Regions from separate parts of the Cupriavidus sp. MEYA8 genome, predicted to be linked through region 2. Evidence: predicted binding sites of a transcription regulator. Region 2 holds the regulator's gene; each other region holds the start of a gene.
The links. The regulator FNR, encoded in region 2, switches genes on or off when oxygen is low (the NO sensors DNR and NnrR bind a similar motif). The targets are predictions, from matches to a motif close to TTGATNNNNATCAA.

Region 1: AC5WJ1_RS04475 (fatty acid desaturase) is a predicted target of FNR. The motif match lies at 1,251-1,264, and genes of this name have one in related genera.
Region 3: AC5WJ1_RS17955 (universal stress protein) is a predicted target of FNR. The motif match lies at 1,481-1,494, and genes of this name have one in related genera.

Annotation. Positions count from the first base shown of each region.
Region 1 covers NZ_CM181221.1:966,603-969,851, reverse strand. Annotated here, with positions in the region: gene guaD (guanine deaminase) at 1-1,150, shown strand, start outside; gene AC5WJ1_RS04475 (fatty acid desaturase) at 1,386-2,546, shown strand; yybP-ykoY riboswitch at 2,602-2,726, shown strand; gene AC5WJ1_RS04470 (TMEM165/GDT1 family protein) at 2,860-3,249, shown strand, end outside.
Region 2 covers NZ_CM181221.1:2,190,267-2,193,515, forward strand. Annotated here, with positions in the region: gene scpB (SMC-Scp complex subunit ScpB) at 1-425, opposite strand, end outside; gene AC5WJ1_RS10130 (sulfite exporter TauE/SafE family protein) at 983-1,744, opposite strand; gene fnr (fumarate/nitrate reduction transcriptional regulator Fnr) at 1,822-2,547, shown strand; gene AC5WJ1_RS10140 (hypothetical protein) at 2,608-2,853, opposite strand; gene AC5WJ1_RS10145 (FixH family protein) at 2,850-3,059, opposite strand; gene ccoG (cytochrome c oxidase accessory protein CcoG) at 3,095-3,249, opposite strand, start outside.
Region 3 covers NZ_CM181222.1:193,371-196,619, forward strand. Annotated here, with positions in the region: gene AC5WJ1_RS17945 (hypothetical protein) at 1-410, shown strand, start outside; gene AC5WJ1_RS17950 (hypothetical protein) at 1,004-1,330, shown strand; gene AC5WJ1_RS17955 (universal stress protein) at 1,572-2,027, shown strand; gene AC5WJ1_RS17960 (zinc-dependent alcohol dehydrogenase family protein) at 2,062-3,072, shown strand; gene AC5WJ1_RS17965 (phosphoribosyltransferase family protein) at 3,091-3,249, shown strand, end outside.

The DNA.
Region 1 (3,249 bases), 1.2 Mb from region 2:
AGACCGCATCCCGGCCGGCGCCGAGATCGTCGACCACCGTGGCAAGCTGATCGTGCCGGGCTTTATCGACACCCACGTGCACTACCCGCAGACCGACATGATCGCGTCGCCGTCGCCGGGCCTGCTGCACTGGCTCGACACCTACACCTTCCCCGAAGAGCGCCGCTTCGCCGATCCCGACTACGCCCGCGGCGTGGCCGGTTTCTTCACCGAAGAACTGCTGCGCAACGGCACCACCAGCGCGGTGGTCTGGAGCACGGTGCACAAGGCCTCGGCCGACGCGCTCTTCACCGAGAGCGAGGCGCGCAACCTGCGCCTGGTCACCGGCAAGGTGATGATGGACCGCAACTGCCCCGAATTCCTGCGCGATACGGCCGAGACTGGCGCGCAGGATTCGGCCGACCTGCTGTCGCGCTGGCATAACAAGGGCCGCCTGTCGTACGCGATCACGCCGCGCTTCGCGCCGACCTCGACCGAAGCACAGCTGGCCGCCTGCGGCGAACTGGCGCGCGCCTACCCCGACGCCTTTATCCAGACCCACGTGGCCGAGAACCGCGACGAGGTCAAATGGGTAGCCGAGCTGTTCCCGGACGCGCGCAGCTACCTGGACGTCTACGACCGCTACGGCCTGCTGCGCCCCGGCGCGATGTACGGCCACGCCATCTACCTGGACCAGGACGACCGCCGCCGGCTGGCCGACAGCGGCGCCGCGGTGGCGCACTGCCCCACCTCCAACCTGTTCCTGGGCAGCGGTTTCTATGACTTCCACCAGTCCGACGCCAACCGCCTGAACGTGACGCTGGCCACCGACGTCGGCGGCGGCACCTCGTTCTCGATGTTCCGCACCATGAACGCCGCGCACAAGGTCGCGCGCATGGGCGGCTACTACCTGACCGCGCTGCGCATGTTCTACCTGGCCACGCGCGCCGCCGCCGAGGCGCTGGGCTGGACCGGCCGCGTCGGCAGCTTCAGCGAGGGCTGCGAGGCCGACTTCGTCGTGCTCGATCCCAAGGCCACGCCGCTGATCGCCCGCCGCAGCAACCGCTCGGAGACGCTGGAAGAAGAACTGTTCGCCTTTGCCATGCTGGGCGACGACCGCGTGATCGACAGCGTCTACATCATGGGCGAGCCGGTGCGCGCCGCCGCCTGATCCGTCACATCCGGCACTCCTGTCCGGTACCCAATTCCGGCACCACGGCGCCCGCCCTTCGCGGCGGGCGCGCTTTTACCGCTTAGCGCGTCCTTCCGGATTGACGCCCGTCAAGATCCCCACCGGCAAAGCCTTCTAACCTTGCGGTTTCGCCATGGCCGGCATGCGCCGGCCTCATTGGCAGCATTGGCTGCGTTGGCCAACGCCATCCGACCGCAAAACCAGAAGGTTCCGCATGACCGCAATCCCATCCACGCCCTCAGCGCATCCCGAGCATGCCCCGCATGCCCGGCAGTCCGCCAAGCCCGGCCGGCTGCCGCTGCCGGAGCCGATCGCCCCGGACGCGCCGTTCCCGTCGCGCAAGGTCATCCGCGGCTGGCTGATCCCGCTGGGGGAGCGCAGCACGCCGCGCGCGCTGGCGCTGTTCGCCTTCGACTACCTGCTGTTCGCCGCCGTGCTGGCCGGCGTGGTGCTAGCCTCGCACTGGGCCGCCAAGCTGGGGCTGGGCGTGCTGGCCGGGCTGGTGATCGCGCGCCTGTTCATCATCGGCCACGATGCCTGCCACCAGAGCCTGACGCCGCGCCGCGGCCTGAACAAATGGCTGGGCCGGCTGACTTTCCTGCCGTCGCTGACGCCGTACAGCCTGTGGGAAGTCGGCCATAACGTGGTCCACCACGGCTATACCAACCTGAAAGGCTTCGACTTCGTCTGGGCGCCCTACTCGCTGGAAGAATTCAACGCGCTGCCGCGCTGGCGGCGCGCGCTGGAGCGCATCTACCGCACCGGCTTCGGCCCGGGCCTGTACTACCTGGTAGAGATCTGGTGGAGCAAGCTGTTCTTCCCCAGCAAGCGCCAGATGGCCACCCGCCGCCCGGTCTTCGTGCGCGATTGCCTGCTGGTGGCGGCCTTCGGCGTGGCCTGGATCGGCGCGCTGGTGGCACTGGCCTTTGCCACGGGCCAGTCGGCCTGGATGCTGGTCGGCGCCGGTTTCGTGCTGCCTTTCCTGGTGTGGAACGTGACCGTGGGCTTCGTGCTGTACGTGCACCACACCCATGCCAGCGTGGCCTGGTACGACACCAAGGCCATGTGGGCCAAAGCGCAGCCGTTTGTCTCGACCACAGTGCACCTGCGCTTCCGCCATGGTATCGGCTCCGCGCTGCATCACATCATGGAGCACACCGCGCACCACGTCGACATGAGCGTGCCGCTGTATCGCCTCAAGCGCGCGCAGGCGCTGCTGGAGCACGCGCTGCCGGGCCGCATCATCATCGAGAACTTCTCCTGGCGCTGGTATTTCGACACGGCGCGCCGCTGCAAGCTGTATGACTTCAAGGCGCTGTGCTGGACCGATTTCCGCGGCCGCCAGACCAGCGAGAACGCGCCGGTGCCGGCCTGATCGCCATACCGACCGCGGCGGCGGTGGACGATCCACCGCCGCCGCGGTTATAATTGCCGCTTCCATTGGGGAGTAGCCGCCCTGCTCTCACCGCGCCGCGCAATGCGGATTCCGGGGGACAGGGGCGTACGTCAACAGACTTGACCGCTTGCGGTTATGGCGTGCGCAGCTCCGGACCCCGCCTGGCCAGACTGGCCCAGGCAGCGTCCACGCCTGGCGAGACCGATGACCATACCTTTCTGGCCGGGCCGGGAAAGGTGTGCGTCATTGGCATCTCGCGATGCATTGCGGCCTGGTTATCCCACATAACAACATGGAAGCCTTCCTCGTCTCCACAGGCATCGTCGCCCTTGCTGAAATGGGCGACAAGACGCAACTGCTGTCGCTGGTCCTGGCCGCGCGCTATCGCAAGCCCCTCCCCATCATCCTTGGCATCCTGATTGCCACGCTCGTCAACCACGGCTTTGCCGGCGCGCTTGGCGGATGGATCACGCATGTGGTCGGAGAAAACCTGCTGCGCTGGATCCTGGGCCTGGGCTTTATCGCGATGGGCGCATGGATGCTGATTCCCGACAAGCTCGACGATGCCGAGCAGGCCAAGCCGGTGAAGGGCGCGCTTGGCATCCTGGCTACCACCATCGTTGCGTTCTTCTTCGCCGAGATGGGTGACAAGACGCAGATCGCCACCGTTGCCCTGGCGGCG
Region 2 (3,249 bases):
CGCCCCGGCACGTCGCGGTGCCCGATCACCTCGATCCAGCTGCGGTCTTCCAGCTTCTTGATGACTTCCGTGCTGACCGTCACGCCGCGGATTTCCTCGATATCGCCACGCGTCACCGGCTGGCGATAAGCGATGATCGCCAGCGTCTCCATCACGGCGCGCGAGTATTTCGGCGGCTTTTCCGGATTCAGGCGATCAAGGTATTCACGCATCTCGGGGCGGCTCTGGAAGCGCCAGCCGCTGGCCAGCGACACAAGCTCCACGCCGCGCGGGCGCCAGTCCTGGCGCAGTTCCTCCAGCAGCACGCGGACGGTGTCCGCGCCGACGTCGTCGGCGAACAACCGTCGCAGATCATTGACGCGCAAAGGCTCCTGCGCGCAGATCAGCGCCGTCTCGAGGACGATCTTCGCCTCTTGGGTATTCATGTTGATGGTGTGCAGCCTGTCTTTGCACCTGCTCCCGGACGGATCCGGGGCACCGGAGATTTTGGATACAGCGATGCCAATGCCATCGCCATCTCATTGCGCAGCTCACCCGGATGCCTGCTGCATCCAAGCCGTGCACTTCCCTTTCTTTGCATCGAGTTGCCGGGTCACTCCGGCAGGAGATCGTTCGCATGCCGCCATGGGCCGGTCAGCGAACCTCTTGCGTGGCGCGTCCGCACAACGGACGCCGCTGTCGGCGAACTGAACGCCTCGGACGCAAGAAAAACGGGTATCGGGAGCAAGGCCGGCATCTCCAACACCGCAGTGCCAGCCGGGCTTTTGAACCAGATCATTTGATCCGGATGGACCGTGGGACGGGCCGGGAATCGAACTACCAACACTCCCCGCCGCCCTGGGCGCACCTTCTGGCAGGAAGGCCGCTGGCGCTGCTCGCCGCTGCTTACAAAACACCGCGCGATACCGCAATGCTGGCGATTGTATGGCATTCCCGCCCTCGCCCGCAACCACCATCCGACGCGCCGAGCGCCGCATACGTCTCAAAAGACCAGGCAGAAACCCTGCTCTGCCAGCGAATGTGGCAACAACACCGCGCGCGCCAGACCAAGGGCCCCGAACACCATGACCGCCACGCCCGCGCCCACGCGCACCGCGCGCCGCCGCGACAGGCTGCGCAGGTAGCCGGACAGCCCCGACAGCACCAGCAGGTTGGGCAGCGTACCGATGCCAAACACACCCATCACCAGCGCACCGGAACCGGCATTGCCGGCGAGCAGCGCCAGCGTCAGCGCTCCATAGACCATGCCGCACGGCACCAGCCCCCACGCCAGGCCAACACCATAGCGCCTGGCAAGCCCCCCATGCGCACGCACGAAGGTGGGCATGGCGCCGCCGCCCAGCCGCCCAAGCTGCCGCGCCAGCACGCTGCCTGCCCGCACCGCCAGCCGCTCGAGCCACGCGACGGTAAAGGCATTGCCGCGCAGCACGCGCCAGCCCGACCACAGCAGCATGGCACTGCCGGCACCAAACAACCAGCGCTGCAACGGCAGGTAGTCCTGCTTCCACGCGCCGGCGCCAATCGCGCCCAACAGCGCGCCAAGCAGCACATAGGTCGAAATCCTGCCCAGGTGCATTGCCAGCAACTCGCCGGCCCAGGCAGCGCGGCTACGCACGAAGGTCAGGGCCGCGACGCCGCCACGCGGCTGTTCAACCGCCAGTGCGATGCCGCCACACATTGCCGCGCAGTGCACGCCGCCCAGCAATGCCAGCATAAAAACGCTAATTAGTACACCAAATGGCAAATCTGACTCCCTGCCTCATCACATCGCACGGTAAAATGGCGGGGTCGCGCCCTCGCATCCACTCTTGCAGGTTCCAATTGCTCACCTCCATTCCAATCACTGAGATGTCGCCCCGTTGCTCCACTTGCGCGATGGGGCAACTGTGCCTTCCGGTTGGCATGTCCCAGCAAGACCTCACCAAGATGGACACGCTGGTGCAGGAACGCATCCGGGTCCATAAGGGTGAGACCTTGTATCGCATGGGCGATCCCCTCACCGCGGTTTACGCCGTTCGCTTCGGCACGCTGAAGACCCATGTCACGACCGAAGACGGCCGTTCACAGATTACCGGTTTCCACCTGCCAGGCGAAATCGTCGGCCTCGACGGCCTCGGTGAGATGCAGCATGCCTCGGACGCCACCGCGCTGGAAGATACCGAGGTCTGTGTAGTCCGCCTTGGGGACCTGCAGACGCTGTCTGCAGACCTGCCTTCGCTGCAGCATCAGTTCCTGCGGCTGATGGGCAAGGAAATCACGCACGACCAGATGATGCTGGTGACACTCGGTTCGATGCGCGCCGAAGAACGCCTGGCCGCTTTCCTGATCAACCTGTCTGAGCGCCTGTCGGCGCGCGGCTACTCGTCGACCGAATTCGTGATGCGCATGAGCCGCGAGGAAATCGGCAGCTACCTGGGCCTGAAGCTGGAAACCGTCAGCCGCCTGTTCTCGCGTTTCGCTGAAGCCGGCCTGATCCAGATTCGCCAGCGCCACGTCAAGCTGGTGGATCTCGCCGGCATCAAGCAGCTCTACAGCCGTAGCTGCTGACCCTTCCCACCACCCGCCGCTTTGCGCCTGCGCCGCGCGGGGCGGCGCAGGCATCGGCATTCACTCCAACTCGTCGGTATCGCTGAGCCGCGTCGGCATCGTGTACAGCGTCAACCCGCTGGACAGCGCGCAGAAGATCCACGCTAGCAGGAAGCTCATCGTGTAGATCGATTCGCGCGACGCCTCGATCGGATGCCCGAAGAACTTCAGATCACCGGGGTCCACGACCGAGAACACCGTCGCGGTGGCGAAGCCCGCCATCAGGAACCCGGGCCACAAGACCCACATCAGCCAGCGCAACCTCATGGCTGCCTCGCTGCGCTCGGCTGAGGCCGCACCGCCTCGGCCTTCTCGACCACCAGTCCATGGCGCGCTGCGCCCTGCACCGGCACGTCAGGATGCGACGACGCAAGCCAGATGGTGACGCCGCACGCCACCATCGCGACCAGCGGGCCGCTCATCAACAGCCACGGCCACGGCTCTTTCCACCACGGATTGCCTTGCTGATTCATCATGCCCCCTTGAGTTCTGCACCGAGCGCCTGGCGTCACAGGTCGCGCGGCACGATAAAGCTGGTGCTCTGCCGGATCTCGGCGTTGCCCTGCTCCGATCCTTCGCTGGTCACCGTCACGCTGATCTTGTGCGTACCCTGCGCCGCGTCTTCGATCGGCACGCGTATGCGGATCGGCAACAGCCGGTTCG
Region 3 (3,249 bases), on a different replicon from region 2:
GCTGGGGGCTGGCGCTGCTGGCCTGGCGCCGCCATCCGCGCTCGCTGGCGCGCATTCGGCCGGGGCGCCTGGCGCTATGGTCCTTCGCCGTGGCAATCGCGCATGGCGCCGGGCTGATGCTGGTGCCGATCTATCTCGGGCTGTGCCGCGCCGACGAGGATGCCGGCCACAAGGCCGCCGCCGCGCTGATGGGCGCCAATGTCTCGATGGCGCTGCTCGTGTCCGTCGTGCATGCCGCGGCCTTGATCGCCACCGGGGGCGTGGTGGCCTGGCTGGTCTATCGCTATGTCGGGCTTAAATTCGTGTCGCGCAGCTGGTTCAACCTCGACGTGGTGTGGGCGCTCAGCCTGGTGCTTGTCGGTGGGCTGGCGCTGGCATTCAGCGGCATCCAGCTGCCATCGCCGCATTAGCGCAGACGAGCCGAACCACCCGCCCGGCATTATCGCCGCCACCAGCACGGCATCGGCCCGGAGTGGTTTGCCCTTTCCTTGCGAAGTGGATATGATGCCCTGAACCTCGTTTTCAATCTTCTTCAGAGGAACTGAGCGATGGACATCACGGCGCGCGCTTTCGATAATTTGTGCTCACGAAGCATGCATGCGCTGCCGTTTTCCCAAGTTGCGGCCAAACCCTCGCAAATGGGCGCTGCAATGACGATTCCGCGCCGGCTCGACAGCGAGCGGCCACTCCAAGGCGTAGGTCTCGCCTGCCTCTATTAGTCCGGAGCCGGCCAAGGGCGCACTAACGCGCCTGGCGGCTCCGGATATCCCCTCGGATAGCGACTCATCCCCCCGTTGTTTGTCTCATCGGGATTGCGTACCCCTGCTTCTTGAAGCCATGGCGATATTTGATCGTGGCCGGGGTGCATTCTCAAGTCGGGACAGGCACGGGTCGGGCTTCATATTTTTCGAGCGGGGCTCCAGCCGGTTCTGCCGGAGTGTCTCCACTCGGAGCGCCATACTGCGAACCGATGACTGTGGCGCTCACATGCGGGAGCGTGATCATGAATCGATTGCCCTTTGCCCAGCTTTCAGCGGCTCAGCAAGCCAATCTTGAAGTCCTCAGGGGTATGGCAGATGTACTGTGCTTTTCCGAGAAAGCATTTTCACAGTTCGAGACGCTGATGGAATGGAACCTTCAATGGTTCCATGGCGCCGTTCCCGGCACCCATGCATGCACCAGACAGTTCCTGGCAATGCAGAGGCCGCGTGACATCCTCGCAATGCAGGCCTTCGTCATGCAGTGGGCAAGCGGCAGGGCCCTCTTTCCGTCCCGGGATTCGGCATCGCCGCCGTCTGCGCCACCTGTGCCCCAGCGTCACCCGAGTTGAACAAGTGCCGCTCTTGTCACTGACAATGCATGGATTCTTGTCGGGTGCAGCAGGCGGCACCGCCCCAAGGCGCCGCCTCCAGGAATGGGAACTGGCAAGCGCTTGGCCGCTGCACCGGCCTGCTCACGATGCGGGGGGCCGCGCCTTGGTTTGACCAATATCAAGTTCCATCCAACACTGCCGCCTAGGCTGAATGCATCAGACCCAGGGACTATGCAGTCCCATCCCACAGGAGCATCGCATGTACCAGCGCCTCTTGCTCGCCGTGGACGGCAGCCACTCCTCCGACCTGGCGCTCAGCCAGGCCATCGCAATCGCCGCGGCCACCGGCGCCGAAGTCAAGGCGTTGTTTGTGGTCGATGACAGCGATGTGTACTTTGAGGCAGGCTATTTCGATCCCCGCGAACTGGCGAACCAGCAGATCTCGTACGGCCGCAAGGCACTGGACGCCGCGACGGCACGCCTCAGCCAGGCGGGAATCCGATGCCATACGCAATTGGACGAAAAGCCGGTGGCTCCCGGGCGGATCTCCACGACCATCGCCACCGAAGCCGACAATTGGAATGCCGACATGATTGTCATGGGCACGCACGGGCGGCGCGGCGTCAGGCGGCTGCTGATGGGCAGCGTGGCGGAAGGCGTACTGGCCCAGACAACCAAGCCGGTCTTGCTGGTCCGCAGCGAAATCGAAGGCTGACGCCCCACGCCGGGGCACCGACAAGGACACCTGCATGCCCGAGACCATGCGAGCCATGCAATTTGCAGGCGCGGGGCAGCCTTTGGTCCTGGTACACGGGCCAGTCCCCGAGCCCGGGCCGGATGAGGTACGCATCGCTGTTTCTGCCTGCGGCGTATGCCGGACCGACCTGCATATCGTAGACGGCGACCTGCGCCATCCCAAACCGGCGCTCATCCCCGGACACGAGATCGTTGGACGGGTGGATGCTTGCGGAGCGGGTGTCACCGCCTTCGGGCCGGGCGACCGCGTGGGTGTGCCATGGCTTGGCCATACCTGCGGCCACTGTCGCTACTGCCAGCGTCATCACGAAAACCTCTGCGATGCACCGCTATTTACGGGCTATACGCGCGATGGCGGCTACGCTGAATATGTTGTCGCAGACAGCAGGTATTGCTTTCGGATTCCGCCTGCCTACGATGACGAACACGCTGCCCCGCTGCTCTGTGCCGGCCTGATCGGCTACCGGACGCTGCGCATGGCAGGGCCTGCCGCCGATACACGCCGCATCGGCATCTATGGCTTCGGCGCAGCCGCCCACCTGGTTTCGCAAATTGCCGTGGCACAAGGCCGGGAAGTCTACGCTTTCACCCGCACTGGCGACACGGGCGCCCAGCAACTGGCATACCAGACTGGAGCGTGCTGGGCCGGCTCGAGCGACCTCCCGCCTCCGGTGCCTCTGGACGCCGCGCTGATTTTCGCGCCGGTGGGCGCACTGGTGCCCAAAGCGCTACGCGCCGTCGATAAAGGTGGCACCGTTGTCTGCGGCGGCATCCACATGAGCGATATCCCAGGCATGCCTTACGAACTGCTTTGGGAAGAGAGGCGCCTGTGTTCCGTCGCCAACCTGACGCGCGCCGACGGGATTGCGCTGATGGAGATCGCCGCCCGCACCTTGCTGCATACACACACCACCGCGTATCCGCTTGAGCAGGCCAATGAGGCTTTAGCCGATCTGCGTGACGGCCGCCTTTCCGGCGCCGCGGTCTTGCAGATTCATCGTTGATTCTCCTTCAGTTCTAGAATGCGCCCATATCAAACACGTTTTCAGACCCGTGAACATGCCGGAACGGAACTGGCGCGGGCCTTGCATGCGTATCGGGGAACCGGCGCCCTGGTTCTGGCGATCCCTCGTGGCGGAGTGCCGGTCGGGCGCGTCGTCGCCGACGCGCTGGACGCCGAA